Glaciimonas sp. PCH181: one gene and its partner. Each later gene encodes a partner of the first gene's protein in a complex. Links are inferred from orthologs where the notes say so. Each region holds a gene or a part of one and is shown on either strand. Other genes may lie near its edges.

Region 1 (14,853 bases):
ACAGGACCGACAGGACCGACAGGACCGACAGGACCAACAGGACCGACAGGCCCAACGGGACCGACAGGACCGACAGGCCCAACAGGACCGACAGGACCGACAGGACCGACCACCCCAGCGACATCGAATCTGCTTTCGAACACAGGGACTGTGGTATCCAGCGTCGGCACTGCCGTAAATGGTATCGGCTCGACATTAGCCAGCCAGTTGCCGTTGCCTGCCGCAGCTGGTGCCGGCTTGAACGGTGTCGTTAGCAATGCCAGCGGGATATTGACTACGCTGGGTGCTGGTGTGACCAATGGCCTCGGTCAAATCGGCACAGCAACTGATCCAGTTGGCATCACTGTCGGCAGTGTTGGTGGTGTAGTCGGAAAGGTCGGCGATACGGTGCAAAGCGCAGGTCAATTGGTCACAGGTTTAGGTAGCGGTCAGCTAGCGGCATTAGCGCCGATCACGACCCCAGTTGGTGGTTTGGTCAGTACGCTTGGCGGTGTGGTTAAACAATTGAATGCGCCATTGACTTCTGCTTTGACCACAGGTCCAGTGCAGCAAGTGACCTCCGGATTGAGCACAGTGATCGTGCCGCTAACTAGTACAGTCAACACGCTGACGCAAACAGTGGGTAATACAACGGGTCTGAATCAACCGGTCAATGCGTTACTGGCGACGGTTGGCGGCACGGTAGTCTCGCTGGGAAATCAGCTGACTGGCTCGAAAGCACCAGTTGCCGGAGATTTAGGCGGTGTGATCACGACTGTCGGTAATACCGTGATTGCATTGGGCGCGAACAGCCTGACGAATAGCAATCAACCGTTGCTGGGCAATCAGACCGGTGGCCTGCTAACCGGCTTGCTTGGCGGCTTGGGCGGTGCAACTGGTGGTACAGGTGCTGGTCCTCTGGCCCCGGTAACTGGTTTAGTTGGTGGTTTGCTAGGCGGCTTGGGTGGTGCAACTGGTGGTACAGGCGCTGGTCCTCTGGCTCCGGTAACTGGTTTAGTTGGTGGTTTGCTAGGCGGCTTGGGCGGTGCAACTGGTGGTACAAGTGCTGGTCCTCTGGCTCCGGTAACTGGTTTAGTTGGCGGTTTGTTAGGCGGCTTGGGCGGTGCAACTGGTGGTACAAGTGCTGGTCCTCTGGCTCCGGTAACTGGTTTAGTGGGCGGTTTGCTAGGCGGCCTGGGCGGTGCAACTGGTGGTACAAGTGCTAGTCCTCTGGCTCCGGTAACTGGTTTAGTTGGCGGTTTGCTAGGCGGCTTGGGCGGCGCAACTGGTGGTACAAGTGCTAGTCCTCTGGCTCCGGTAACTGGTTTAGTGGGCGGTTTGCTAGGCGGCCTGGGCGGTGCAACTGGTGGTACAGGTGCTGGTCCTCTGGCCCCGGTAACTGGTTTACTGGGCGGTTTGCTAGGCGGCTTGGGCGGTACAACTGGTGGTACAAGTGCTGGTCCTCTGGCTCCGGTAACTGGTTTGTTGGGCGTTCTGGCAGCAAAATAAAGCGCTCTTCCAATAAAAAACCCTCGGATGACTACCGAGGGTTTTTTTTCGCTCAAAATTGTCTGCTATCGGATTTGATCTGGCTTGCGCGGCGTTATTTTCTTAGAACGTATCGCCGGGAACGCGGACCCAGCCCTCCATCAACACGCGGGCGCTGCGACTCATGATAGCTTTGGTGACGCTCCATTGGCCGTTGTTCTGGCTGGCTTCCGCGCCGACCCGTAAGGTGCCGGAAGGATGGCCGAAGCGCACCGCACTTTGCGCACCACCGCCAGCGGCGATGTTGACCAGTGTGCCCGGAATCGCTGCGGCGGTGCCAATGGCAACGGCTGCCGTCCCCATCATCGCATGATGCAATTTGCCCATGGATAGCGCGCGCACCAGCAAATCTATATCGCCAGCAGCGACTTGTTTGCCACTGGAAGATACGTAACCGGCTGGCTTGGCGACGAAGGCGACCTTTGGCGTATGTTGGCGATTCGCTGCCTCATCGATATGTTTAATCAAGCCCATGCGCACTGCGCCATACGCGCGAATTGCTTCAAACTTTGCCAATGCTGCGGTATCGCTGTTGATCGCGTCCTGCAATTCTGTGCCGGTGTAGCCGATCGCTTCTGCGTTGACAAAAATGGTGGGGATGCCTGCGTTGATCATCGTGACTTTAAGCGTGCCAATGCCTGGCACCTCTAAATCGTCGATCAGATTACCAGTGGGAAACATCGATCCACCTTCGCCATCTTCGTCAGCTGCCGGGGCCATGAATTCAAGCTGGACTTCGGCTGCCGGGAACGTGACACCGTCGAGTTCGAAATCGCCAGTTTCCTGCACCGCGCCATCGGTGATGGGCACATGCGCAATGATGGTCTTGGCGATATTAGCTTGCCAGATACGCACAATTGCAATGCCGTTTTGCGGGATGCGATCCGCGTCGACAATGCCGTTACTGATGGCGAATGAACCGACGGCGGCGGAAAGATTGCCGCAATTGCCGCTCCAGTCGACAAAGGCTTTATCGATGGCGACTTGACCGAACAGGTAATCGACATCGTGATCCGGCTTGCTGCTCTTGGACAGAATAACTGTCTTGCTGGTGCTCGATGTGGCTGCGCCCATGCCGTCAATTTGCTTGCCGTAAGGGTCGGGACTGCCGATGACGCGCAACAATAATGCGTCGCGCGCTGCGCCCGGTACTTGTGCTGCTTCGGGCAAATCCTGCAGGCGGAAAAATACGCCTTTGCTGGTGCCGCCACGCATATAGGTGGCGGGAATTTTGATCTGGGGTACGTGGGTCATAGTCGCGTTATCCGGTTAATTTGTGCGGACCATTTTTCATTTCTGGTCCGCACAGCATCACGATAGTTGGATGTTTGTATTGCGTTTTCAGGCAGCCGTAGTCGACTCTAAAAAGTCTTGCGCAAAACGTTGCAACACGCCGCCAGCTTCATAGATCGACACTTCTTCTGCCGTGTCGAGACGGCAAATTACCGGCACTTCTACCCGTTCGCCATTCTTGCGATTAATCACCAGCGTCAAGGTTGTACGCGGTGTACGTTCGCCAATTACGTCGAAAGTTTCGGTGCCGTCGATGTTTAATGTAGTGCGATTAACGCCGGGTTTGAATTCCAGCGGCATCACGCCCATGCCGACCAGATTGGTACGGTGGATGCGCTCAAAACCTTCCGCTGCAATGGCCTCGACGCCAGCCAGACGCACGCCTTTGGCGGCCCAGTCACGTGAAGAACCCTGGCCATAGTCGGCCCCTGCGATCACGATTAATGGCTGCTTGCGTTCCATGTAAGTCTCGATCGCCTCCCACATGCGGGTGACTTTGCCTTCTGGTTCCAGACGTGTCAGCGAGCCTGCTTTTACCTTGCCGTTTTCCAACACCATTTCGTTTTTTAACGTCGGATTGGCGAAGGTGGCGCGTTGTGCGGTCAGGTGATCGCCGCGATGCGTAGCGTACGAGTTAAAGTCTTCTTCAGGCAGACCCATCTTGGCCAGATATTCACCGGCTGCACTATTGAGCATGATCGCGTTTGATGGCGATAGATGATCGGTGGTGATGTTGTCGCCCAATACTGCCAACGGTCGCATGCCCGTCATTGTGCGCGCGCCAGCCAATGCGCCTTCCCAGTACGGTGGACGACGAATGTAGGTGGTTTGCGGACGCCAGTCATATAGCGGGCTGACTTTTTCACCGTTGTCGGCGACCACGGCAAACATCGGCTCGTAGACTTTACGGAACTGCTCTGGCTTGACGCTGGAGGCAACGATGGCATCGATTTCTTCGTCGGAAGGCCAGATATCTTTCAGCGTGACAGGATGACCATCGGCATCAATTCCCAAGACATCTTTTTCGATATCGAAACGGATCGTACCAGCAATCGCATAGGCCACTACCAGCGGCGGCGAAGCCAGGAAAGCTTGCTTGGCATAAGGATGGATACGACCGTCAAAGTTACGGTTGCCAGAGAGAACAGCGGTCGCGTACAGATCACGCTCGATCACTTCTTGCTGAATAACCGGGTCCAGCGCACCACTCATGCCGTTGCAGGTGGTGCAGGCAAAGGCGACGACGCCGAAGCCCAGTGTTTCCAATTCCGACAGCAATTGCGCTTCTTCCAGATACAACTTAACCGTCTTCGAGCCGGGTGCCAGCGAGCTTTTTACCCACGGCTTGCGCGTCAGGCCGCGTGCATTTGCGTTGCGCGCTAACAGGCCAGCGGCAATCATGTTGCGCGGGTTGTTGGTGTTGGTGCAGCTGGTGATGGCGGCGATAATCACGGCACCGTCGGGCATCAGGCCGGGTTCGTTTTCTACCGTGCCGCTGATGCCACGGGCAGCCAGTTCGGAGGTCGGTACGCGGCTATGTGGATTGGATGGTCCTGCAATGTTACGGACTACGGAAGACAGGTCGAACTTGATGACGCGTTCGTACTCGGCATGTTTCAGGCTGTCCGCCCATAGGCCAGTTTCTTTGGCGTAGATTTCGACTAGTTTGACCAGCGCATCATCGCGACCTGTGAGTTTCAGGTATTTGATGGTCTGCTCATCGATGTAAAACATCGCGGCGGTTGAGCCGAATTCTGGCGCCATATTAGAGATGGTCGCACGGTCGCCCAGCGTCAGGTGGGACGCGCCTTCGCCGTAGAATTCAAGATAGGAAGAGACGACTTTCTGCGCACGCAAAAACTCGGTCAGCGCCAGCACGATATCGGTTGCAGTGATGCCCGGCTGCGGTTTTCCGCTCAGTTCAACGCCGATAATGTCCGGCAAACGCATCCAAGAGGCGCGGCCCAGCATTACGCTTTCGGCTTCCAGACCGCCGACGCCGATGGCAAGCACGCCCAGCGCATCGACCATCGGTGTATGACTATCGGTGCCGATCAGCGTATCCGGAAAAGCGATGCCATCTTTTACCTGGACCACTGGCGACATGCGCTCCAGGTTGATTTGATGCAGGATGCCGTTGCCCGGCGGGATGACGTCAACGTTTTTGAACGCTTTTTTGGTCCAGTTGATGAAATCGAAACGGTCTTCGTTACGACGATCTTCGATGGCGCGGTTTTTTTCGAACGCGTCTACATCAAAGCCGCCGCGCTCGACTGCCAGCGAATGGTCTACGACTAATTGTGTCGGTACGACAGGATTGACCAGCGACGGGTCACCGCCTTGTGCCGCAATCGCGTCGCGCAGACCGGCGAGGTCGACCAATGCGGTTTGGCCCAGAATGTCATGGCAGACCACTCGGGCGGGAAACCAGGGGAAATCCAGATCGCGTTTGCGCTCGATGAATTGTTTCAGGGAATCGGTCAGGGTTGCAGGATCGCAGCGGCGCACGAGGTTCTCGGCCAGGATGCGTGAAGTATAGGGCAGTTTGTCATACGCGCCGGGCGAGATCGCATCGACCGCGGCCCGCGTATCGAAAAAATCCAGCTTGGTGCCGGGCAGGGGTTTGCGGTTTGCTATGTTCATGGCTCACTCAGGAAAGAGGGTGTGATCGGGGATTGTGCTTAACGATGCGGCTCTATTTGCGGCCTTGATCGGAATGAACAGCAGGACTTTGGCCTGCTTTGATGTTCAATAACATTGATGCCAGATATTGTATTCAGGTATGACGTTTAATGCATTTTCAAAACGCCGCGCGCTACTGGCAAATATCAGCAGCGCGCTAGTCAACTTATTAGCGTTTGTCGATAGGCACGAAGGCTAAATCGTCCGGGCCGACATAATTGGCTGATGGGCGAATAATCTTGTTATCGATACGCTGCTCGATCACGTGTGCGGCCCAACCGGAAGTGCGCGAAATCACGAACAATGGCGTAAACATCGCTGTCGGTACGCCCATCATGTGATACGAGACAGCCGAGAACCAATCCAGATTCGGGAACATCTTTTTGACTTCCCACATCACGGTTTCCAGACGTTCGGCGATGTCGAACATCGCGGTCGAACCGGCTTCTTCCGACAACTTGCGCGCGACTTCTTTGATTACTTTATTGCGCGGATCGGAAACTGTATACACCGGATGACCGAAACCGATCACGACTTCTTTATTTTCTACGCGGGTGCGGATATCGGCTTCGGCTTCGTCCGGATTGTCGTAACGCTTCTGGATTTCGAATGCTGCTTCGTTCGCGCCGCCGTGTTTTGGACCGCGCAATGCGCCGATGGCGCCGGTGATGGCAGAGTAAAAATCAGAGCCTGTGCCAGCGATCACGCGGCTGGCAAATGTGGAGGCGTTGAATTCGTGTTCCGCGTACAAGTTCAGCGAAACATGCATCGCTTTTTCCCATTCTGCGGATGGTTTTACGCCATGCAGCAGATGCAGAAAATGGCCGCCGATAGACTCGTCATCGGTTTCAACTTCGATACGTTTGCCGTTGGTGCTGAAGTGATACCAGTACAGCAGCATCGAGCCAAGGGATGCCATCAAACGGTCAGCGATGTCGCGTGCGCCCGGCGCATTGTGGTCATCTTTTTCTGGCAACGTGCAGCCTAGTACCGATACGCCGGTACGCATGACGTCCATCGGATGCGATGCGGCAGGCAGAGCTTCTAACGCAGCTTTGACGCTGGCAGGTAAGCCGCGCAAGGATTTTAGTTTGGCTTTGTAGCCTTTGAGTTCGGCAGCTGTCGGCAGTTTGCCGTGGACTAGCAGATAGGCGATTTCTTCGAATTCGCACGTTTCGGCGACATCCAGAATGTCATAGCCACGATAGTGCAAATCGTTACCGGTTTTACCGACGGAACATAGCGCGGTGTTACCTGCGGTGACGCCGGATAGTGCGACGGATTTTTTTGCTTTGAAAACGGTTGGTGCTTCGCTCATTTTTGGTGTCTCCTGACGGAAAAGAATCGGTGTAAATAATCGTATTCAACTACAACGGCGGTGCTTATTTTTTCTGTGCGGCAAACAACGCATCCAGATGCTGCTCGAAATCGTGATAATTGATGCGGTCATACAATTCCATGCGGGTTTGCATGGTGTCGACCACGTTCTTTTGCGTGCCATCGCGGCGAATCGCGGTGTACACGTTTTCGGCGGCCTTGTTCATTGCGCGGAAAGCGGACAACGGATACAACACCAGACCGACATCGGCTGATTTCAGCTCATCTATTGTAAACAGCGGTGTCGAGCCGAATTCGGTGATGTTGGCAAGTACCGGGACTTTGACGGCGGCAGCAAACTGCTTATACATCGCCAGCTCTGTAATCGCTTCCGGGAAGATCATGTCAGCACCGGCTTCAACGCAGGCAATCGCACGTTCCAGCGCAGACTCCAAGCCTTCGACGGCCAGCGCATCAGTACGCGCCATGATGACGAAATTATCGTCGGTGCGAGCATCGACGGCGGCCTTGATACGGTCGACCATTTCCTGCTTGCTGACGATTTCTTTGTTCGGACGATGACCGCAGCGCTTGGCGCCGACTTGGTCCTCGATATGAATCGCTGCTGCGCCAAACTTGATCATCGATTTAACGGTACGCGCCACGTTGAAAGCGCTCGAACCGAAGCCCGTATCTACATCGACCAGCAATGGCAGATCGCATACATCAGTGATGCGGCGCACGTCGGTCAGCACGTCATCCAGATTGGAAATGCCAAGGTCGGGCAAGCCCAGCGAACCCGCTGCGACACCGCCACCGGACAGGTAAATCGCCTTGAAACCGGCACGTTTAGCGAGCAGCGCGTGGTTCGCATTGATCGCGCCGACCACTTGCAGCGGGGATTCTTCTTGCATCGCCTTACGGAAGGCAGCGCCTGCGGAATATTGACTCATGTGTTCTCCTGTTGGATGGCAATTTGTTTCATGCAGAGATCTGCACTGGCATTTTCTCTATACTCAGCAATCATCGTGCCAAGTTTGATTGATAGCGTGAATAGCGTGTCTTAAATAAAAATAAATCAATAAAATCAAATATTTATAGGTATTTTCGATAAAAAATTAACATGCTTGAAAAGCAGGGCGAAAAGAAAAATTGTTTCAACTTATGTTACATTTTGGAATATTGAAACATCATTTTGAACAGTTGAAACATGTCGCCTCCATCTCCTCCCCGCCGTGATGCCACTGATCCCAACCATACGCCGGTAATTTGGACTGTCTCGGTATCGCGCCTTTCCGACCTCTTTCGCGACATTACGCTGGAATACGACGACCGCGCGATTATCGAGCCTATCCATTTGGGCTTCGATGAAGCGGCGCGCCATATCCGTGAACGGATGGAAACCGAGCGCTGTGATGCGGTGATCGCTGCCGGGTCGAACGGTGCGTATCTTAAAAGTCGCTTATCGGTGCCGGTCGTGATTGCCAACGCCAGTGGTTTCGACGTATTGCAGGCGTTGTCTCGCGCACGCCAGATTACACCTGATATCGGGATCATTACTTATCAATCTACCATGCCGGCGCTGAGGGAATTCCAGAAGGCCTTTGGTTTTAAAATTGAGCAGCGCAATTACGCCACCGAGGAGGATGCGCGGGCACAAATAAACGAGCTGAAGGCCCGTGGCATCAAGGCGATTGTGGGTGCGGGTTTGATTACCGATCTGGCGGAAGAGGCCGGACTGGCGGCGGTATTCGTCTATTCCGCAGCATCAATCCGCCAGGCTTTTGACGATGCGTTGGAAATCGCCCGTCTTGCGCAACTGGAAGCGAGCCGCAGTCGCAGTCGGACTATCTCCGCGCCGGTGGTCGATACGCTGCGCGCTAAACATGGCATCAACGATTTGCGCGGCGATTCTCTGGCGATGGAAAACCTGCGTCAATCGATTGTGCTGTACGCCAAATCGCAGGCAACCGTGCTGATTCAGGGCGAAACCGGGACCGGCAAGGAACTGGTCGCGCAAGCAATTCACCGTGAAAATCCCCGCACGATGCTAGGCAACCGGCCATTTGTCGCAGTCAATTGCGGTGCGATTGCAGAGTCGCTGCTGGAGTCTGAATTGTTCGGCTATGAAGACGGCGCATTCACCGGCTCGCGGCGCGGCGGCCATGCCGGACTGTTCGAAGCAGCCCATCGCGGCACGCTGTTTCTGGATGAAATCGGCGAAATGCCGTTGACGCTACAAACGCGTTTGCTGCGTGTTTTAGAAGAACGCGAAGTAGTCCGAGTGGGCGGAACGCGGCCGATTCCCGTCGATGTACGGATCGTCAGCGCCACCCATTGCGACCTGGAGCAGCGCATACGCGAAGGCCGTTTCCGCGCTGACTTGTTTTATCGCTTAGCGGTATTGCGTTTGACGCTGCCAGCGTTGCGTGACCGTCCTGATGATCTGATCGCCTTGGCCGAATGGTGCTTGAAAAAAGCACTGGCCGCTTTGGGCGCCCGCCCGCATCCCGATCTGCACGCCGAAATCGTTACCTGCGCACCGCTGCTCAGCGCTTATGCGTGGCCGGGCAATGTGCGCGAAGTACGTAATTTGATGGAACGACTGGCGTTGTTCCTCGCCGCCGAACCGCTGCAGGCTTTGTCACCGGCGTTCATTATTAGCGTTGCGCCGGAATTTGTTCAGGTCGCATTGCCAGCGCCAGCAATCGCGGCAGTGACAACAAACATTGCGCCACAAACCGCTGAAAGCATTGTGCAAATATTGGCGCGTTTCGATGGAAACCGTGAAGCCGCGGCGAAATATCTTGGGATTAGTCGGACGACGCTTTGGCGCAAGATTAAGAATCAGTGATTGGCGATAATGGCTTTGGGAGGTTAAAGAAAATCCCTATCTTTTCCTCCGTAAAAACCGTTCGCATCAGAATCACAAGTCGAGTACACCCCAAAAATCGGCGAGTTAGGCAGACGGTTGGGAGCCTTGTCTGCAGTCCCGCTAGAGAAGAATTGTGCCTATAAGTCAGGGATTTTTGCTGTTTCTTGATTTAGTTCGCTGCGATTCATCGTACGGTCGGTCAAACCGGATACTAAGAAGCTAAGAAGCGTGAAACATGCGCAGTTTTTGGTTTCATCTGAATAGCTTCATATAAAATTTTTCATATTGAACTATACCGTGCCTGGGTGTCGGCATATCTTGAAAGCAAATTCAACGTTAAATTTATTGAACATTTTGAAAAAAATCAAAACGCAATGAGCGAAAGAATCATTTATGAACCGGCAGACGGTGGACACGTTTCTGTTCGACTTAACGGCGAAAGCCTTTGGCTGACGCAAAAACAATAGCTGACTTATTCACGAGAGAGCGGTCGGTGATTGCAAGCAATGCGGAAAATCTGCGCATTGCCGGTTCGGACAAGCCAGTTAAATCTTTGGCGTCGTGCAAATATATCAAATGGCAAGAAGAAACGCGCGCACTGCTAAAAATTTTGGCGTTAAATAATCGTGAAATTGCGCAAGGCACATTTTGTGACGCCGACGAGGTATTTGCTGAACTGGATAAGGCTGATCACTGATGGGCTAAGAATTCTCACCTTAAGTCGGCGCAGCAAGATTTAAAATCACTCATAGCTACGCAAGAATTTGTATATCGGCTGAGATAAACAGCAAATCGCAGCTGAAAACAAAAAAGGATTACAAGCCGAAGCGTGTAATCCTTTGATAGTCCTACCATTTCTTGGTGGCCCGGGGCGGAATCGAACCACCGACACAAGGATTTTCAATCCTCTGCTCTACCGACTGAGCTACCAGGCCAAGGAGCGGAATTATAGCAAGACATTTTGAATTAGCAAACCCCTTATGTGTTTTTTTTGAATTAGTAGTCGTTATAATGCATTCATGAATGATTTCAGACCCCCCTCCAAGAGCGTCGGCGCTGGTTTAGCGGCGCAAAGTACGCTTTCTATTTCTTCGCGAAATGTTTCTCGTAGTGATATTTGTATCGTCGGCAACGGCGCGGTCGGTAAGGTTGCGGCGTTGGGATTGGCGCAGGCCGGTCTTTCCGTCACCTTATTAGGTGCACCGTTGAAAGGCGCGAGTCGTCCCGATGACGTTTCTGGCGCATGGGATACGCGGGTGTATGCGTTAAATCATGTGGCGCGAAGTTTGCTGTCTGGACTGAAGGTCTGGGATGCGCTGGATGCTAGTCGGGTCGCGCCGGTGGAAAGCATGCTGGTAAAAGGTGGCGCGGACGCCGCTGCTGGCAAGATCAACTTTGATGCTTTTAGTGCCCGGACCAATGCGCTGGCTTGGATTGTTGAAGATCGCAATTTGAATCAGGCGCTCGATGCGGCGCTGAAATTTGCGCATAACGTGCGCGTGGTATATGGCCGTGCGCAGCAAATGACGGTCGATGCCGATGGCGCTACGTTGCAGCTGGAAGATGGCGCCGTCCTGAAATCCGCGTTGTTGGTCGGTGCCGACGGTGCGCAATCGTGGGTTCGCAATCAATGCGAAATCGGAATCGACTATCGGGCGTATCATCAGCGTGCCATCGTTGCTAACTTTGAGATCGAACGGCCGCATCATGATGTGGCGCATCAATGGTTTACGGCCGAAGAGGGGATCGTTGCTTTATTGCCATTGCCGGGCAAGCGCGTATCGCTGGTGTGGTCTGCGCCAGAGGCGTTGGCGGCGACGTTGCTGGGTGAGTCGCTGACTGAGTTGGCAGTGCGGTTGTCGGTGCTGGCTGGTGAGCAGTTAGGGCAATTACAACCGTTGCAGCCGGAAATCGTACAGAATTTTCCATTGTCATTGATCCGCAGCCATGCGCTGGTCGCACCGCGTGTGGCGTTGATTGGCGATGCGGCGCATGTTATCCATCCGCTGGCAGGGCATGGAATGAATCTGGGATTTGGCGATGTCGTGGCACTGATTAAGGTATTAAGTGAGCGCGGCCCGCATCGCGATTGCGGCGATGCGACAGTATTGGCGCGTTACGCACGCTCACGCAAGGAAGAAATTTTGTTGATGCAGGTGGCGACAGACGGTCTTGAGCGGTTATTTGGGCTTGATATCGGGCCGTTGCGCCTGGTGCGAAATGCTGGATTGAACTTGCTGGATAAACTTCCGGTCTTAAAGCGACGATTAATGGGCCATGCTTTTGGCCGCACAGTGGAAAAAAATTAAGGGAGTTGTAATGCAAGTTTGGAATAGTTATTTAAAGCCACTATTGTTGGTGGCGATGATAGGGATGGTAACGACAGCGGCAATCGCCGAAACGCCCCAGGAAGCAAATGTAAAAAAATTAATGGAGCCGCGTTTAGGCGACGGCGTTAAAGTCGACCAAGTGACTAAAACACCTTATCTGGGGATGTTTGAGGTGCGCGTCGGCAAGGATATTTTTTACACCGATGCTCAGGCTAAATACATGTTTGTAGGCCGGATTCTGGATGCGGATAGTTCACGCGATTTCACCAAGGAACGCATGGATGAAATCAGCAAGGTGAAATTTTCTGATTTGCCACTCGATCAGGCGATAAAGGTGGTGAAGGGTAATGGCAAGCGCGTTATTGCGGTCTTTGAAGATCCAAACTGCGGTTATTGCAAAAAATTCCGCAAGACGCTGCAAGAGGTCGATAACACCACGGTGTATACATTTATGTACAACATTCTGGCCCCGGACTCTTCTATCAAGTCTAAAAATGTCTGGTGTAGCGCTGATCGTCATAAAGCTTGGGACGACTGGATGATAAACGGCAAAATACCAGCGACGGCCGCTTCAAGCTGCGTCGATACGCCGAACGATAAAGTGTTGGCGCTGGGGCAGAAACTGAATGTGACCGGCACTCCGACGATTATCTTTACCGATGGCTCACGCATTCCCGGCTTTATCGATGCCAAGGCGCTCGAAGCCAAATTTGCGACTGTTAAATAAGATAAAACATTTTTTAGCGGCGAAGCGGTGGTGGGGCAATAACGTTATATGGCGATAAAGCCCCACCGCTAAACTCTTATGCATCCCCACTCCTCAGAACAAATAGTTGGTATTTTGCTGGCTGCCGGGCGCGGGCGTCGATTTGATCCGAGCGGAAAACAAAGCAAATTACTGCAATTTCTGCCTGACGGCCAGACTGTTCTGGCAAGCGCGGCGAAAAATCTGCGCGCTTGCTCGCCAACCTACGTCGTTTGTCGATCCGATACGCCAGCGGCAACGATGCAATTGGCGCAACAATGCGATGGCAGTGTTTTGCTGACCTGTGCCGATGCGGATGATGGGATGGCGGCGACGCTGGTATGTGGCTTGAAGCAAACGGCGAACGCTGCCGGATGGGTGATTGCTTTGGGCGATATGCCCTATGTACAGGTTGCTACGCTGGTGGCGTTGAAAACTGCGTTGGAGCAGGGCGCTGATATCGCGGTGCCGGTTTTTAATCAGCGGCGCGGTAATCCGGTGGCTTTCAGTCGTCATCATTTATCGCGCTTATTGCAGTTGCGCGGCGATCAGGGCGCACGCAGTCTGCTGCAACAGTTTCCGGTGACAGAGGTCGCGGTGGACGATCCGGGCATCCATCAGGATATCGATACCGTCGCCGATATACCACATTCATAAGCCGTAATGCGCCGATTGAGGTCTCGCGCAGTTGGCAAATGACCAAGGCCGATACGGGTTTGTGCGGATGCCGCTAGACTAGCGGTTTTTTAACGCCTTGCTTCACTAACCGGTCTATCTTCTGCGATGAATCCACACTTCCTAAATAAACGCCTGATCCTTATCCTCGGCTACGCTGGATTGATTCCTTTTGTATTATTGACGTTAGGCTGCTGGTTTGCTAGCCCTGACTGGATAGGTGATTTTATTCGTGGCCAGATGGCCTATGGCGTGGCGGTTTTATCGTTTTTGGGCGGGATTCATTGGGGTGCAATGGTGCTGCGGGCGGATTTGTCTGCTGAGCGGACCAAAAAAGCGTTGATCTGGGGCATTATGCCGACCACGATTGCATGGTTTTCGACCTTATTTTTTGCGTATGGCTATACTTTATTGATCCTTGGATTTATTGCTGCATATCAGGTTGATAAGCGCTTGTTCGTCTGGTACGGTTTGCCAGGCTGGTTCACGGAATTGCGCTATAAGTTAACCTGTGTAGCGGTTGGCGCCATGGTGTTGGCGATGCTTGCTGCCGGTGTGAGAGGAAATTTTAGTGCCTAAATCTAGTCAAAAATCTGCCGTAAAACCTACTGCAAAGGCTGGTGTTAAATCCCTGCCTAAGTCTGTCCAAAAGCAGGTTGCCAAAGGCGGCGTCAAAGCGGTTTCCAAGGCGCGTCTTAAGGCTGTTAAACCGATTAAAGCGCTCGGGAAATCGTTGAAAAATACCAGTTCTCAGGCAGTTGGCGGCAATGGCGCTGTGCATTACAGCATCGTCGCGGCAGATCCTGCGGCGCACTTGTTTGCGGTGACGTTGCAGATCGCTGCGCCAGCGGCGGTCGGACAAATTGTGGCGCTGCCAGCGTGGATACCCGGTAGTTATATGATCCGCGAATTTGCGCGCCATATTGTGCAGATTCGGGGCGAATCAAATGGTCGGACGATTCCTCTCAAAAAACTCGACAAACATTCTTGGCAAGCCGCACCTTGCGATGGGCCGCTGACGTTGCACTACCAAGTGTATGCATGGGATTTGTCGGTGCGCGCTGCGCATCTGGATCAGACGCATGGTTTTTTTAACGGCACCAGCGTATTTTTACGCGTGGTTGGTCATGAAAATGCATCGCATGTAGTGGATATTCAACGACCGCAGGGTGCTGAGTACGATCAATGGCGGATCGCAACGGCATTGCCGACCTTGCGCGCCGGGCGTGGTGCTGTTGGGACGTATGTTGCGGCTAATTACGATGAGTTGATCGATCATCCTGTCGAAATGGGCACGTTTCAACTCGCCACTTTTAAGGCGCATGGCGTGCCGCATGAGATTGCGATTACCGGCAATGTGCCGAATCTGGATATGGTGCGCTTGAGTGCCGATCTGAAAAAGATTTGTG
Region 2 (15,019 bases), 160 kb from region 1 along the record:
GACGATTGCGCAGATATTGCCGTTGAATGCCGCCGTACATTTGGTGCGGCCGTTATTGCTCGGAACCTGGCCGACTACCCCAATAACTGATCTCGCTATTTTGATTGGATATTGTTGTTTTGGCTTTTACGCCGCAGTGGTCCTGACCCGTCGACGTTTATTGTAAGGAAAATACTTCGGAGGCGACTATGACAAATGCGCTGCTGGTAGTAACTAATATGCCCGATTTTTCGACCGCAAACGTGCTTGCGGGACAACTTGTGGAACGTAAATTGGCGGCCTGTGTCAATCTCCTGCCTGAGGTGCATTCAGTGTATCTCTGGCAGGGAAAATTAGAGCAGACGACAGAGGTGACATTGATGATCAAGACCACCACAGAGCGTTATAGCGAGCTTGAAAATTTTATTAAGGCAGCGCATCCGTACGAGCTTCCTGAAATTATCGCGTTGCCGATTGCTAAAGGCCTTCCTGCTTATCTCGAATGGATCGGCACTGAAACAAAAAGGGATTTGAATGTTTAAATGTTTCAAACCGGGATTGGTGCTTTTCTTGGTGCTAAGCCTGATGACTGTGTTCATGTCCGCTGCGCGTGCAGAAGAGGACTATCTGGCGCCAGAAGTTGCTTTTAAATTTTCGGCCCGCATGGCCGATCCAAAAACTGCCGAAGTGACCTATGCCATCGCTGATGGTTATTACATGTATCGCGAGCGGTTTCACTTTCAGGCAGAAGGCGCGACGCTCGGAGAGCCGCAAATCCCAGCTGGTGTGGTCAAATATGATAAAACTTTCCAGAAAGATGTAGAGACTTATCACCATAGCATCACGATTAAAATCCCGGTCGCAGCGGCTGCTGCGTTCACGTTGATCGTGGCCGGTCAAGGCTGTGCCGACAAGGGCTTGTGTTATCCACCGATGGAGCATCGCGTTAATCTATCGGCGAATGGCGGTCCATCCAGCGGTGGCGGTTTACTTGGTGCAATCGGCGCAGCCAAAGGAAGTGGCGCGGCGATTGATACTCCCCAACAAAATGCAACGGGGGCCGCAAATTTTTCGACAGCGAATCCCGCAGTGGTGAATGCAGATAGCGCGAATCTGACTGACGATGCCGATATTGGTCGTATCGAATCTTCTCTAAAAGGCGGCAAGCTTCTGGTCATCATGCCGCTATTTTTGTTGCTCGGACTCGGGCTATCCTTTACGCCGTGCGTATTGCCGATGGTGCCAATTTTGTCTTCGATTATTGTTGGCGAAGGCGCGCAGGTAAAGCGGCGACGTGCGTTTATATTATCGGTCGCGTATGCGATGGGGATGGCAATTGTCTATACCGCGCTGGGCGTCGCTGCGGGCCTTGCTGGCGAGGGTTTATCCGCTGCATTACAGAACGTCTGGGTATTGTCGGCATTTGCATTGCTGATGGTCTTGATGTCTCTCTCGATGTTTGGCGTATATCAATTGCAGTTGCCAGGATCGATGCAAACGAAACTGACGCAAGTATCGGATCAGCAGTCCGCAGGTAAACTTGCTGGTGTATTTGTCATGGGCGCGATTTCGGCGTTGATTGTGGGGCCTTGTGTTGCGGCGCCTTTGGCGGGTGCATTGGTGTATATCAGCCAGACTCGTAACGTCGTTATCGGCGGTAGCGCGTTGTTCGCGATGGCGGTTGGCATGAGTGTGCCGTTGCTGCTGGTGGGGATATCCGCCGGGGCTTTGTTGCCGCGTGCGGGCGCATGGATGGAGTCAGTCAAGCGCTTCTTCGGGGTGCTGATGCTCGGCGTTGCATTGTGGATGGTGTCTCCAGTCATTCCTGCGACGGTGCAGATATTTTGTTGGGCCGCGCTTGGGATTGGTTATGGTGCGTATTTATTGTGGGATAAGTCTGCACGTTGGTTCGCCAAGGCATTTGGTTTAGTGTTCATTGCGTTGGGCTTGTTGCAGCTGGTCAGTGGCGCCACTGGTGGTCGTGATGTGTTGACACCTCTCGCGCATCTTGGCGGCCAACAGATCGTGCATACCGAGTTTGTGCGCGTCAAATCGGTTGCAGAATTAGATGCAGCACTCGCACAAACGAACGGCAAAGCGGCGTTGCTGGATTTTTATGCTGATTGGTGTGTGTCTTGCAAAGAAATGGAAAAATTCACCTTCCCGGATCCGCGCGTAAAGGCCCGTTTCGCCGACTTAGTCTTGCTGCAAATCGATGTGACCGCGAACAATGCTGATGATAAGGCGATGCTCAAGCGCTTCAATTTATTCGGGCCGCCGGGCATCATCCTTTTTAATCGCTCGGGCAAAGAATTCTCCGGCGGCAGAGTGATTGGATTTCAGAATGCCGATACATTCGTACAATCATTATCAGCGTTGGACAAGACAAATTAATCACGTGTTTTTTGTGTCAATATTTGCTGATTGTTGCGCGAAGCAGCGCAACAATCAGCAAATTAACGTTTTTCTTCATAGCATAAAGTTATGTAGATAATCGTTAATAATCGTTAGTTAATCTTTGTATCAAGACTATAGTTTTAGATCTATCCAGACCGCAACAGGGTCTTGGCAGGAAGTTTGTCTAATAGTTACTTGCATAATTTAAAGGAGAACGAAATGACCTTACGTCTTGGCGATATCGCCCCCGACTTTGAGCAGGATTCTTCGCTGGGTAAAATTAAATTTTACGATTGGGTCGGAGATTCTTGGGTAGTATTATTTTCCCACCCGGCCGACTTCACACCCGTGTGCACAACTGAATTGGGCCTGACCTCTAAACTGAAATCGCAGTTCGAGCAGCGCGGCGTGAAAGTGATCGCCCTCTCCATTGATCCGGCTGACAAACATCAGGAGTGGATCAAGGACATCAATGAAACGCAAAATACGATAGTCGGTTTTCCGATCATTGCAGATGCTGATCGCAAGGTGTCGGAGCTCTATGACTTGATCCATCCTAATGCAAGCACAACCAATACAGTGCGTTCATTGTTCGTGATCGACCCAGCTAAAAAAGTACGTTTGATCATTACTTATCCTGCCAGCACCGGACGTAATTTTGATGAGATTTTACGTGTTATCGATTCGTTGCAATTAACTGACAACCATTCGGTAGCAACACCAGGAAACTGGAAAGATGGCGACGATGTAGTGATCATTCCGTCGCTGCAAGATGAAGAAGTTATCAAGCAGAAATTTCCAAAAGGTTATAAAGCAATTCGACCTTATTTACGCCTGACACCGCAGCCTAACAAATAATGCGCTGCAAGAAAAATGCCTCAAACGTTATTGTTTGAGGCATTTTTTTATGCGCAAAATAGAACGTTAGCGGCGTTCAGGTCGCGGACTTTCCAAATAGCGGCGGCGTCGAAAGAACGCCAGCATGCCAATGACAATCAGCACCATGCTAATCATTGTCAGCCAAAATCCAGTCTTGTTTTGCAGTAGCGGCATGACCGCGAAATTCATCCCAAAAATACCCGTAATGAGCGTCAGTGGCATAAACAGCGCAGTGATGACGGTCAGCGTACGCATGATTTCATTGGTCCGATGCGCAACGGCGGAGAAATGAATTTGCACTGCGGATTCAATCGATGATTCCAATCGGCTTGCGTGATTCAATACGCGTGTGATGTGTTCCATCACGTCATGAATACGTACTAACAATAAATCGCGTGCCCGGCTGATCGTAACGCCGTCGCCGTCATCGTCCATATCGACAAAGTAGTCACGCAATTCTTGCATCGCATCGTGCTGTTCTTCGCACAAACTTTCCAATTTGCGTAATTCAATACGCGCATCGAGCAATCTTACCCAGTCCTTGAACGGCCGCGCCGGATCGAGCAGCGCACGTTGCCAGCGATCAAGTTGCGAAGTCAGTGGTTGGCGTAGTTCCAGATATTTGTCGACCATGGCATTCAGCAGCCGCAGCATTAAATCTTCTGGTGAGTTTGGCAGTCGCGCACCGTTATGCAGAGGTTTGCTGCTTTTGTTGGCGTAGCCCAGCAGGCGACTACGCACCGCGCTAATGGTGCGGCTGTGGTGCTCATGGACTGTTACCAGCGCATTTCCCATGAGAAAGAACGTGATCGGCTGCGTGGAAAGATCACTTAATGCGGCGGCAGGCTTACGTTTGCCACTTTCTGCCACAGCGCTGGACGAGTCCTCCACGGTAGCCACTGGCGGGGTATCGCTATTGCTGCTGTCACGCGGCGATAATTTGCGAAATACCACCATGCCGTAGTCTTGCGTCGAATCGAAATACGACGGATGAGCAGGATTAATCGCATCTACCAAATGCGGATCATAAATTTGTGTGCCGGTGGCCGCAGCAATCATATCGCGCCAGCCCTCTGGATCAGCAGCGACCTCTTCGTGCGTCGTATCAATCCATAAGAAGCCTTGGGACGGTACGACGCTCGGCAATTCGCTGGTCTGTGTGACCTGATTGTCACCTATCAAAAAAATGTCCATAAGGGGATATGCGAAGTATCTGAGGAATGGTCTGCCGAGAGTTATCGCTAAAGATGTCGATTAGCGGCGCTGACGGTGTGAGGCGAAAAGCAGAGTATAGAATTATTTGTGCAGATTTAATGCGGCAACGTGGCGTTTTTGCTGAAGTCTGCTTACGCAAAAACGCCACATTTTCCAGCTAGATTAATTTTTGTGTAAATGGCGTGCAATATCTAGCGCGAAGTAAGTTAATACGCCATCGGCACCGGCGCGCTTAAATGCCATCATCGCTTCCATCATCGCCTTGTCATGATCAAGCCAGCCATTTTGCGCGGCAGCCTTAATCATTGCGTATTCACCGCTGACTTGATAAGCGAAGGTCGGGACTTTGAATTCGTCTTTGACGCGACGCACGATGTCCAGATACGGCATGCCGGGTTTCACCATTACCATGTCAGCACCTTCAGCCAGGTCTAGCGCGACTTCGCGAAGGGCTTCATTGCTGTTCGCCGGGTCCATCTGATAGGTATTTTTGCTGCTCTTGCCTAGATTAGCCGCAGAGCCGACTGCGTCCCGAAACGGGCCATAGAACGCCGAAGCATATTTGGCAGAGTACGCCATGATCCGCGTATGGATGTGCTGATGTGCCTCCAGCGCACTGCGAATTGCACCGATGCGTCCGTCCATCATGTCTGACGGAGCGACAATATCCACGCCAGCATCCGCCTGAGTGAGCGCCTGCTTCACCAGTAATACGCAGGTCTCGTCGTTGAGTACGTAGCCATCGGCATTCAACACGCCATCCTGACCGTGGCTGGTGTACGGGTCTAACGCAACGTCAGTCAAAATGCCTAATTCCGGGAAGCGTAATTTTAATGCGCGGACGGCTTGCGGAATTAGTCCGTTAGGATTCGTGGCTTCGATACCATCCGGCGTTTTTAAGGAAGGGTTGATTACCGGAAACAAGGCGATGACCGGAATGCCTAATTCGACGCACTCTTCGGCCACGTTTAATAACAGATCGATGGAAAGGCGCTCAACGCCGGGCATCGAAGCAACCTTCTCACGATGATTGCTGCCCTCGACCACAAAGACCGGATAAATCAGATCGGCGACCGTCACGGTGTTTTCGCGCATCATCGCGCGGGAAAATGCATCCTTACGCATACGACGCATGCGCAGCGCTGGAAAAGGGGCAACCAATGGGCTGAATTTGGGCGTATTTTGCATAACTGCTCCGAGGTCTTTCAATGAATTGTTGAGCCTTTGTTAAGGGATTTCGGGAAGGCTAAAAAAGTCGCGAAAATCATTAGAAAAAATCAAAAACTCTTGAACTTTTCAAGTTTGGCCGCCTCATAGCGATAGGTGCATTATTCACCTCCCGCTTCCCTCCCTGAGCGGGGCCATGTCGCTTTATGTGATAAGGCATTCTGCCCTGAAGATAATCCCCTTTCTTCAGGGCTTTTTTATTTCCGTCTGCTTAACTGTTGGCTATGAGTGTTGGTAATAAGCGACGGCAAATGGATCTTATGAGTGCTTACTTTGATCGTTCTGATCATCGCTGATGCTGTCGTCACCGGCGTCGACGTCAGTTTCCTGACTGATTTCTGATGTCTTATTATTGACCAATCCCGCCAATTCCAACACGCGCTGATTAGCTTCGTCCAGCCCGGTACGCTTCAACGCCGAAAACAATTGCGCCGTGAACGGCAGAGGCTGATTATTTTCGTCTACGTAGCTTCCCAGAAAAGTATGCGCCTGACGCAACGCATTGGTGGCATCGTTGCGATTTAATTTGTCTACTTTGCTCAGGATGCAATGGATCGGCTTGCCGGTGGGGGCAAACCACTCCACCATTTGGACGTCCAGATCAGTGAATGGGCGACGTGAATCAACAATTAGTACCAAAGCGGCCAATTGTGAACGACGGCGGACATAATCGCCGAGCAGTTCCTGCCAATGCAATTTGGCCGATCCTGAGACCTGCGCATAACCATAGCCAGGTAAATCGACTAGCATGGCGCGGATTTCATCGACCTTGGTTTCATCTTTGCGATGTTGGCCGACTTGAGCGCCACCGATCGAAAAATAATTGATATGTTGGGTTCGTCCCGGTGTTTTTGAGGCAAAAGCGAGCTTCTTTTGATTGCACAAAAGATTGATAGCGGTAGATTTTCCTGCGTTTGAGCGACCTGCAAAGGCGATCTCAGGAATTTGAGTGGTGGGCAAATCACGGAGGTGATTAACCGTAGTAAAAAAACGGGCTTGCCAGAGTAGGGACATGGAATGAGCAGAAAATGCGGTAGAGGCGGCGAAAATGCCGGAAAGCTATTGTACAATAAGGGGTTGTGTAATGTGGCATCGCGTATGTCAATAGGACGGGAGCTTGCTCTGCAGGCCTATATTGACCGTTGTTTGAGTGATAAGTGACTATGCGTAGCATCGATAGCCGCAATAAGAGATCGCCATCAGGGCAGAATTTATTGTCAAGTTTAATATAAAGTCTCAGGGTGTTTGAATGAACCGTGCGTTTCTCTCCGTTTTAAAGTCCTTGTTTATCACCGTATTGGCAACGTCGTCTTTTGCCTATGCAGCAGATGCACCAGCGGCGCCTAAAATCGATCCTGCCAAGGGCGAAGCGTTATTCACCAATGGCGATGCTGCACGCAATATTACGGCGTGTATTTCTTGTCATGGTGCCGCCGGTGCTTCATCCATCAGTCAAAACCCTAAGTTGGGTGGCCAGCATGCTGCGTACATTTATAAACAGCTGAAAGATTTCAAGGGCCCGGACCGCAACAACGCCATCATGTCGATGATGGCAAAATCGCTGACCGATGAAGAGATGGTGAATATCGCGGCCTACCTTGATGTGCAAAAAGCCAAGCCGGGCGCTGCTAAAAATAAAGATTCGCTTGATCTTGGCAAAAAGATCTATCGCGCTGGTATTGCCGAAAAGAATATTCCTGCGTGCGCGGCCTGCCATAGCCCGAACGGTGCCGGTATTCCAAATCAATTTCCGCGTATTGGTGGGCAGCATCAGGATTACACCGTTGCTGAGTTGACAAATTTCCGTGGCGGCGTTCGTAAGAACAGTCCACAAATGATTACCATTGCCAGCCGTATGTCTGACAATGAAATCAAAGCAGTAGCGGACTATATCGCTGGTTTGAAGTAAATTTATAGTTATTCGCGACATAGGGGGCGGCCAAGGCCGTCCCTTTTTATTTTCAAAAGAGCAAATTGCTTATGAGTACCAGCAACAAAGCGACAACCAGCATCGACGAGCCTCTACGCACTGGCGGTATCGAGTTGAGGACAAAGCATCGATGGCTTGCTGAATCGGTCGAGTTAATATCATCGATGCGTTTCGCCATCAGCATGTTGACCCTGATCGCGATCGCTTCAATTATCGGCACCGTGCTGAAGCAGAATGAGCCGATGCCCAATTATGTCAATCAATTCGGACCGTTCTGGTTCGATGTTTTTGCAAAACTGGGTCTGTACGCGGTCTATTCGACGTGGTGGTTTTTGCTGATTATGGGATTTTTGGTTCTGTCGACTTCTCTTTGCATTAGCCGTAATGGCCCTAAGATGCTAAAGGACATGCGCAGCTGGAAAGAAAATGTCCGTGAGCAATCGTTGCGCAATTTTCACCATAAAGCAGAATGGACCGCTGCTGTAGCGCCGACCACCTTAACGCAGCAATTATTGGCAAGAATCGCGGCAAAGGGTTACAAGACTAAAATCGTCCAAAAAAACGATGCTATATTAATAACGGCAAAGCAAGGCGCAGCCAATAAATGGGGCTACATTTTTGCTCATAGCGCAATTGTGATCATTTGTATCGGCGGCTTGTTAGATTCTGATCTGCCCATTCGGGCGCAAAAATTACTTTTCAATAAAATCCCCTTCAGCGGTACTGGCGTCATCGCCGATATCGGACCAGAGCATCGCTTAGGCTTGGGAAATCCAACTTTTCGTGGCAATACATTGATACCGGAAGGCTCGGCCAGCAGCACCGCCATCATTCCGCAACAAAACGGCGTATTGATTCAAGACCTGCCATTTACGCTCCAGTTGAAGCGCTTTGTTATCGATTACTACACGACAGGCATGCCTAAGTTGTTCGCCAGTGACGTCGTATTGCGCGACAACACGACGGGCGAAACCATTACTTCGACAGTCAAGGTGAATCAGCCCCTGATTTATAAGGGCATAGCGATTTACCAATCTAGTTTTGAGGACGGTGGCAGTAAATTACGCCTGACTGCTTTTCCAATGATCGGCACAAATAATGTGACCTCCCCATTGGCGGGCGAGGTAAATGGCACCACGCCGCTGGCTAGCAGCGGTAGTAATAATGAATATACGATTGAATGGTCTGGTTTTCGTCCGTTTAACGTAGAAAATATGGCGCAGCAAGGGCAGGATTTGCGTGCCGTTTCTACACCCAAAAGCTTTAACCAGAAATTGTCTGACGATCTTGGCAAGCACATGGGGTCCGGCGCAAAAAATGCGAACAACAAGGATTTGAAAAACGTTGGTCCTAGCGTGCAATACAAGCTACGCGACAAAAATGGACAGGCACGCGAATTCAGCAATTACATGCGGCCGGTAAAGGTTGATGAGGATTACGTGTTTCTGGCCGGAGTACGGGATCTGCCGGACGAGCCATTTCGTTATTTGCGCATTCCAGCAGATGAGAATGATTCTGTAGAAGAATGGATGCGCTTGCGGTCTGCTCTGATGAATCCAGAACTGCGTAGTCTTGCCGCGCAGCGTTATGCACAGCGGGCAATTCCCGAAAACCGCACAGGGATTGCCACTTTGCGTGAGCAATTGCAGCAATCCTCATTGCGAGGATTGTCACTGTTTGCCGGAAACGGGAAGCAGGCTGGTTATTTGGCAGTGTCAAAATTTCTTGAGCAAGTGCCCGCGCAGGAGCAAGAAAAAGCCGCTGATATTTTCATGAAAATTCTCAACGGTAGCTTGTGGGATTTGTGGCAAGTGGCACGAGAGAAAGATGGCTTAAAAGATGTGACCGCCGATGAAAAGCATGCCCGTTTCTTACAATTGAGCAGCAATGCATTGTCGGACGCGAGCTTCTATAATGCACCGGTATATCTGCAACTCAACGGCTTCGACGAGATCAAAGCGTCCGTATTTCAAGTTACGCGCTCACCGGGCAAGAAAGTTGTTTATTTAGGCTGCTTATTCTTGGTTCTGGGTGTGTTTTCGATGCTTTACATACGGGAACGTCGCTTGTGGGTATGGATTCGACCAGATGCGCAAGCCGAAGGCCAGTCGCACATCTTGATGGCGATGAGCACGCAGCGTAAGACGCTGGATTTTGAAAAAGAATTTGACGTAATGAAAACACAATTGATGCAATCGCAAGCTTAATTGGCAGAAACCCGTAGTTGAGCGATTATATAAACACGGTCACGATGCGTTAGACCAATGCGTGGCATGATGTGCACCGTTGATAATAGAAGTAACGCATAAGAACGATACGGAGAGAATGATGGAATTGATCCAAGCTTATTCACCACCAGACGGCTTTTTCAAGAAGCTGTCGATCTGGGACTGGGTGTTCGCTATCGCGCTGATGGCCGGTTCGTTATTTGCGTTAAGTCGGTATGGCGCGCATATGGACTATTACGAAAAAGCGGTGCTGTTTTTGGCTGCGCCGACCTTCGCGCTGGTTGGCTGGAACTGGAAGTCGGTACGTTGGCTGATGCCACTGCTGGCGGTGTTGGCCTTGTCGGCGATTGCGATGTACGACGGCTCGCTCGATATGGCAAACAAGAAATTTTTCCTTAAATATATCCTCTCAAGCCAATCTGCCATTTTGTGGATGGGCACACTGTTTTTCCTTTCGACTTTTTTCTACTGGGTTGGCTTGATCGCCCGTTCCGATTTCGGTCATTCGATCGGCTCCAAATTGTGCTGGGCTGCAGTGGTGATGGGCTTCACCGGCATGTTGGTGCGTTGGTATGAATCGTATTTGATCGGTCCGGACGTTGGTCATATTCCTATTTCCAACCTGTATGAAGTCTTTATTTTATTTAGCATGATCACCGCGCTGTTCTATTTGTATTACGAGCAACGCTATCGCACACGGCAACTCGGTCCTTTTGTCATGCTGGTCATTTCTGCTGCGGTCGGTTTTTTGCTGTGGTACACGGTGGCGCGCGACGCTGCTGAAATTCAACCGTTGGTCCCGGCTTTGCAAAGCTGGTGGATGAAGATCCACGTACCGGCTAACTTTATCGGTTACGGCACATTTTCGATGTCAGCGATGGTGGCAATGGCGTATTTGCTGAAATCGCATGGCTATCTGGTAGATCGTTTGCCGGCGCTGGAAGTGTTGGACGACGTGATGTACAAGGCGATTGCAGTGGGTTTCACATTCTTCACGATCGCGACGATTTTGGGCGCTTTGTGGGCGGCTGATGCCTGGGGCGGTTATTGGTCGTGGGATCCGAAAGAAACTTGGGCGCTGATTGTCTGGCTCAATTATGCGGCATGGTTGCATATGCGTCTGATGAAAGGCTTACGAGGTCGTGTTGCGGCTTGGTGGGCTTTAATTGGTTTGCTGGTTACAACCTTCGCTTTCCTCGGCGTCAATATGTTCTTGTCGGGTCTGCATTCTTACGGAGAGCTGTAACCAATGTTTGTACCGCAATTTGTTAATCCAGCGCCTGTTGTTGAGTCTTTGAAGAATGCAGGAATCGAACTGATTATTTTTGATTCTGATGGCACTTTAGTCGATAGCGAACTACTCGCCGCCGAAGCGATGGTGGCGCATGTTGCTGCATTTGGCGTGACGCTTACCGCACCAGAAGTGCTTGATCGCTTCAAGGGCGGCAAGATGGCGGATTGGGTAGCTGCTATCGAAGCGTTGCGCGGCGCTGCGTTGCCAACGTCGTTTGAAGCGACGTTGCGTGAGCGCACAGCGGTGTTATTGCAACAGCGGTTAAAACCAATACACGGCGCACTAGAATTGGTACAGGCTCTCAAAATACCTTTTTGTCTGGCCTCAAACGGACCACGTGAAAAAATTGAGTTGTGCCTTGGTGTGACTGGATTATTACCGTATTTCGAACAGCGCATTTTTAGCGCCTATGAATTAGGTGTCTGGAAACCGGCGCCTGACCTGTTTTTACACGCTGCCGCGCAAATGGGCGTCATGCCATCGCGTTGCGCTGTCGTCGAAGATAGTATTCCGGGTGCGCAGGCTGGCGTGGCTGCCGGTATGCGCGTCTTTGCACTACAAACAGGCGAGCTTGAGTTCGGCATGCCACCGCAAGCAACCGTGATTACGCGGTTAGCAGATCTACTCGGCCACATCGGTCATTAATCGATTCTCTGTTATGGGCAAACTTATTAGTTTGCCTATTTTCAATTCAGTATTCCACCCGCGAAATCATTCGCATCTGCAACGTTATTTTTTGCGTATAAGCTATAGGTGTGTTGTAAGGATGACCCATGTCCTTCGACTAACACTTTCTATTCGTAATTAGCCTACCTCACCCAGTAGCCGCTCATATTGCTTTACCGATCTTCACAGGAGATGCGCATGTTGATTCGCCGCAGCCAAAATGTCATAGATATTCCCGCGCCTTCCGAAATTACGCCGCGCGCCGTGTTTGAGTCCCGCCGCAGCTTTATTCGCCAATTGGCGGTCGGTTCGATTGCAACTGGTTCGATGCTTGAACTAGTCTCGCAACAGGCTTTTGCACAAAACCCAGCCGCCCAAAAACTGGCAGCAAAGCGGAATGCCGCCTTTGTTGTGACAGATAAGCCAACGCCCTATAAAGACGCGACGACTTACAATAATTATTACGAATTTGGGACGGATAAGTCCGATCCTGCGCAAAATGCCGGCACACTCAAAACCAAACCATGGAGCGTCATGATTGAGGGAGAGGTGAAGAAGCCGATAACACTTGATCTGGACAGTTTGATGAAACTGGCCCCATTGGAAGAGCGGATTTATCGACTGCGTTGTGTAGAGGGATGGTCGATGGTCATTCCGTGGATCGGCTACTCGCTGTCAGCATTAATCAAAAAAGTCGAACCGACCAGCAATGCGAAATATATCGAATTCATCACACTGGCCGACAAAAAACAAATGCCGGGCCTGAATAGTCCGGTGCTTGAATGGCCCTATGTAGAGGGCTTGCGCATGGACGAGGCTATGCACCCGCTGGCGCTGCTAACCTTTGGCATGTATGGCGAAGTATTGCCCAACCAGAACGGTGCGCCTGTGCGGATGATTTTGCCGTGGAAGTATGGATTTAAATCAGCGAAGTCGATTGTAAAAATTCGCTTCCTGAAGGAACAACCGAAGACAGCATGGAATCTGACGGCTGCGAACGAATACGGTTTCTATTCCAACGTTAATCCAAACGTTGATCATCCACGCTGGTCTCAAGCTACGGAGCGTCGTATCGGTGAAGATGGATTTTTTACCAAGAAGCGCAAGACGTTGATGTTCAATGGCTATAACGATGTTGCATCGTTATATACAGGCATGGATTTGAAGAAATTTTTCTAACGTGCTCAAGGCAATTTGCAGAAGGAGCGGCGGACAGGCTTTGTACCGCTCTCGCTGCAAAATATCATTTATCGCAATATACACCGCACTACGACACCCTGATTTCATAGGTCGAAGATGATTAATCCCAGTCCAAAGCAATTCCGTATTCTAAAAGCTGTGCTGTTTATATTGGCACTTCTGCCTGCTGTGCGGCTAGTGGCGTTTGCCTTCCTGGATAAATTGGGTGCAAATCCGATTGAGTTCATTACCCGCAGTACTGGCGATTGGACATTGTATTTCTTGTGCATCGCGCTGGCAGTGACGCCGCTTCGACGATTTACCAGTTGGAATTGGTTGATCAAATTGCGCCGGATGTTGGGGTTGTTTGGGTTCTTTTACGCCGCGTTGCATTTTACGACTTTTCTCTGGTTCGATCATTTCTTTGATGTCACAGAAATGTTAAAAGACGTCTACAAACGGCCTTTTATTACCGTTGGATTCATTGCTTTTGTATTGCTGATTCCGCTGGCAGTGACCAGCACTAACGGGATGATCAAACGACTCGGGGGCAAGCGCTGGCAATGGTTGCATCGCACGGTATATGTCACTGCGATGCTAGGGATTCTGCATTTCTGGTGGATGCGTGCAGGCAAGCACAACTTCGAAAAACCAATCATCTTTGGCACGATAGTCGCGATGCTGTTATTGCTGCGGGTATATTGGTATTTCAAGCAAAAGCGCAGTGCGCTGAGCCGTCAAACCAGCACGGTTCAAAAGCGGCAGGTGACGTCGGTCTGACGCGAAATATGCGCGGGAATTGAAAAGATGCGGGTGTATGAAATGCAAAGGGGCGCGGTAAAAATACCGTGCCCCTTTGCATTTTAATGTTTGCCGAAAATAATCTTTCGTCAGATCTTTACGGTAATAGTGATTCCAGCGCAAATAATGCGATCGGCTCTTCACGTTTGCGGATCAGATGCACCTGATCGCCATCCACCATCACTTCAGCCGCGCGTCCCCGGGTATTGTAATTAGACGCCATCGTCATCCCATACGCTCCGGCAGACTGAAAGGCTAGCAAATCGCCTTCTGCGACCGCTAATTCCCGTGCGCGAGCCAGCCAGTCGCCCGATTCGCAAATAGGTCCCACAACATCATAGGTATGGCTGCTGGCGTCTGGATTTTGCTGCGAGACGGTCTGGACGCCGTGCCATGCTTCGTACATTGCCGGGCGCATCAAGTCATTCATCGCAGCATCTACCACCGCAAAATTCTTGCTGACGCCATATTTAAGATATTGAATTTCCGTCAACAAGATGCCAGCGTTGCCGACAATCGAACGGCCCGGCTCAAACATCACTTTCAGCGGCACGCCTTGATATTTTTCGTTGCGCCAGGCATCAATGCGGGCAAACAAGCGGCCCAGATAAGCGCCTACCGCGACTGGCTTTTCATCATCGTAAGTAATGCCGATGCCGCCACCGATGTCGAGGTGATGCAAGTGGATATCTTCGCTGGCCAATTGGTCGATTAATTCGATGACTTTATCCAACGCCTCAAGCAATGGCGTGTCATCTAATAATTGCGAGCCAATATGGCAATCGATCCCAGTGACATCAATATTTGGCAACTTCGCCGCGGTACGATAGCAGGCTAGCGCATCTTCATAGGCTACACCGAATTTATTGTCTTTTAGACCGGTCGAGATATACGGATGCGTCTTGGCATCGACATTTGGATTCACGCGCAATGAAATAGCGGCGCGTTTGCCCATTTCTCCGGCGACCTCATTAAGTCGATGCAGCTCAGGAATAGATTCGACGTTAAAGCATAAAATGTCATGCGATAACGCCAACCGCATTTCATCCCGGGTTTTGCCTACGCCAGAGAAAATGACCTTGTGCGGATCGCCGCCAGCTGCCAATACGCGTAATAATTCGCCGCCCGAAACAATATCAAAGCCTGAGCCGAGTTGGTTCAGGACTTGTAATACCGCGAGGTTAGAGTTGGATTTGACGGAGTAGCAAACTAAGGTATTCGCTG

The links.
Region 2: the proteins of C7W93_RS16355 (region 1) and dsbD are in contact, whole or in part, in a crystal structure (PDB 1JZD), measured with the Escherichia coli proteins. The link is inferred for Glaciimonas sp. PCH181 from one-to-one orthologs.

What each region holds. Positions count from the first base shown.
Region 1 is NZ_PYFP01000002.1:699,805-714,657, reverse strand. What follows is about bases 11,129-13,904. They hold C7W93_RS16355 (DsbC family protein), read left to right. Parts: upstream 11,129-12,058; coding sequence 12,059-12,751; downstream 12,752-13,904. Other genes in these bases: C7W93_RS16345 (DUF3429 domain-containing protein), read left to right, coding at 13,553-13,904; C7W93_RS16350 (NTP transferase domain-containing protein), read left to right, coding at 12,830-13,426; C7W93_RS16360 (UbiH/UbiF family hydroxylase), read left to right, coding at 11,129-12,003. Outside these bases: C7W93_RS25375 (collagen-like triple helix repeat-containing protein), read left to right, coding at 1-1,488; 2-methylaconitate cis-trans isomerase PrpF, read right to left, coding at 1,591-2,781; Fe/S-dependent 2-methylisocitrate dehydratase AcnD, read right to left, coding at 2,869-5,463; prpC (2-methylcitrate synthase), read right to left, coding at 5,672-6,820; prpB (methylisocitrate lyase), read right to left, coding at 6,885-7,772; propionate catabolism operon regulatory protein PrpR, read left to right, coding at 8,030-9,673; C7W93_RS16370 (prevent-host-death protein), read left to right, coding at 10,140-10,391; more of C7W93_RS16360, read left to right, coding at 10,714-11,128; more of C7W93_RS16345, read left to right, coding at 13,905-14,023; C7W93_RS16340 (M61 family metallopeptidase), read left to right, coding at 14,220-14,853. UniProt on the Escherichia coli protein: Acts as a disulfide isomerase, interacting with incorrectly folded proteins to correct non-native disulfide bonds.
Region 2 is NZ_PYFP01000002.1:847,456-862,474, reverse strand. Bases 2-2,943 are described here. They hold dsbD (protein-disulfide reductase DsbD), read left to right. Parts: upstream 2-513; coding sequence 514-2,373; downstream 2,374-2,943. Other genes in these bases: C7W93_RS16995 (peroxiredoxin), read left to right, coding at 2,596-2,943; cutA (divalent-cation tolerance protein CutA), read left to right, coding at 189-521; C7W93_RS17010 (ABC transporter permease), read left to right, coding at 2-166. Also shown: more of C7W93_RS17010, read left to right, coding at 1-1; more of C7W93_RS16995, read left to right, coding at 2,944-3,234; C7W93_RS16990 (magnesium transporter CorA family protein), read right to left, coding at 3,301-4,449; hemB (porphobilinogen synthase), read right to left, coding at 4,633-5,658; yihA (ribosome biogenesis GTP-binding protein YihA/YsxC), read right to left, coding at 5,956-6,711; C7W93_RS16975 (cytochrome c), read left to right, coding at 6,947-7,606; C7W93_RS16970 (cytochrome c biogenesis protein ResB), read left to right, coding at 7,678-9,834; c-type cytochrome biogenesis protein CcsB, read left to right, coding at 9,956-11,101; C7W93_RS16960 (HAD-IA family hydrolase), read left to right, coding at 11,105-11,794; protein-methionine-sulfoxide reductase catalytic subunit MsrP, read left to right, coding at 12,014-12,994; C7W93_RS16950 (sulfite oxidase heme-binding subunit YedZ), read left to right, coding at 13,112-13,774; lysA (diaminopimelate decarboxylase), read right to left, coding at 13,893-15,019. UniProt on the Escherichia coli protein: Required to facilitate the formation of correct disulfide bonds in some periplasmic proteins and for the assembly of the periplasmic c-type cytochromes.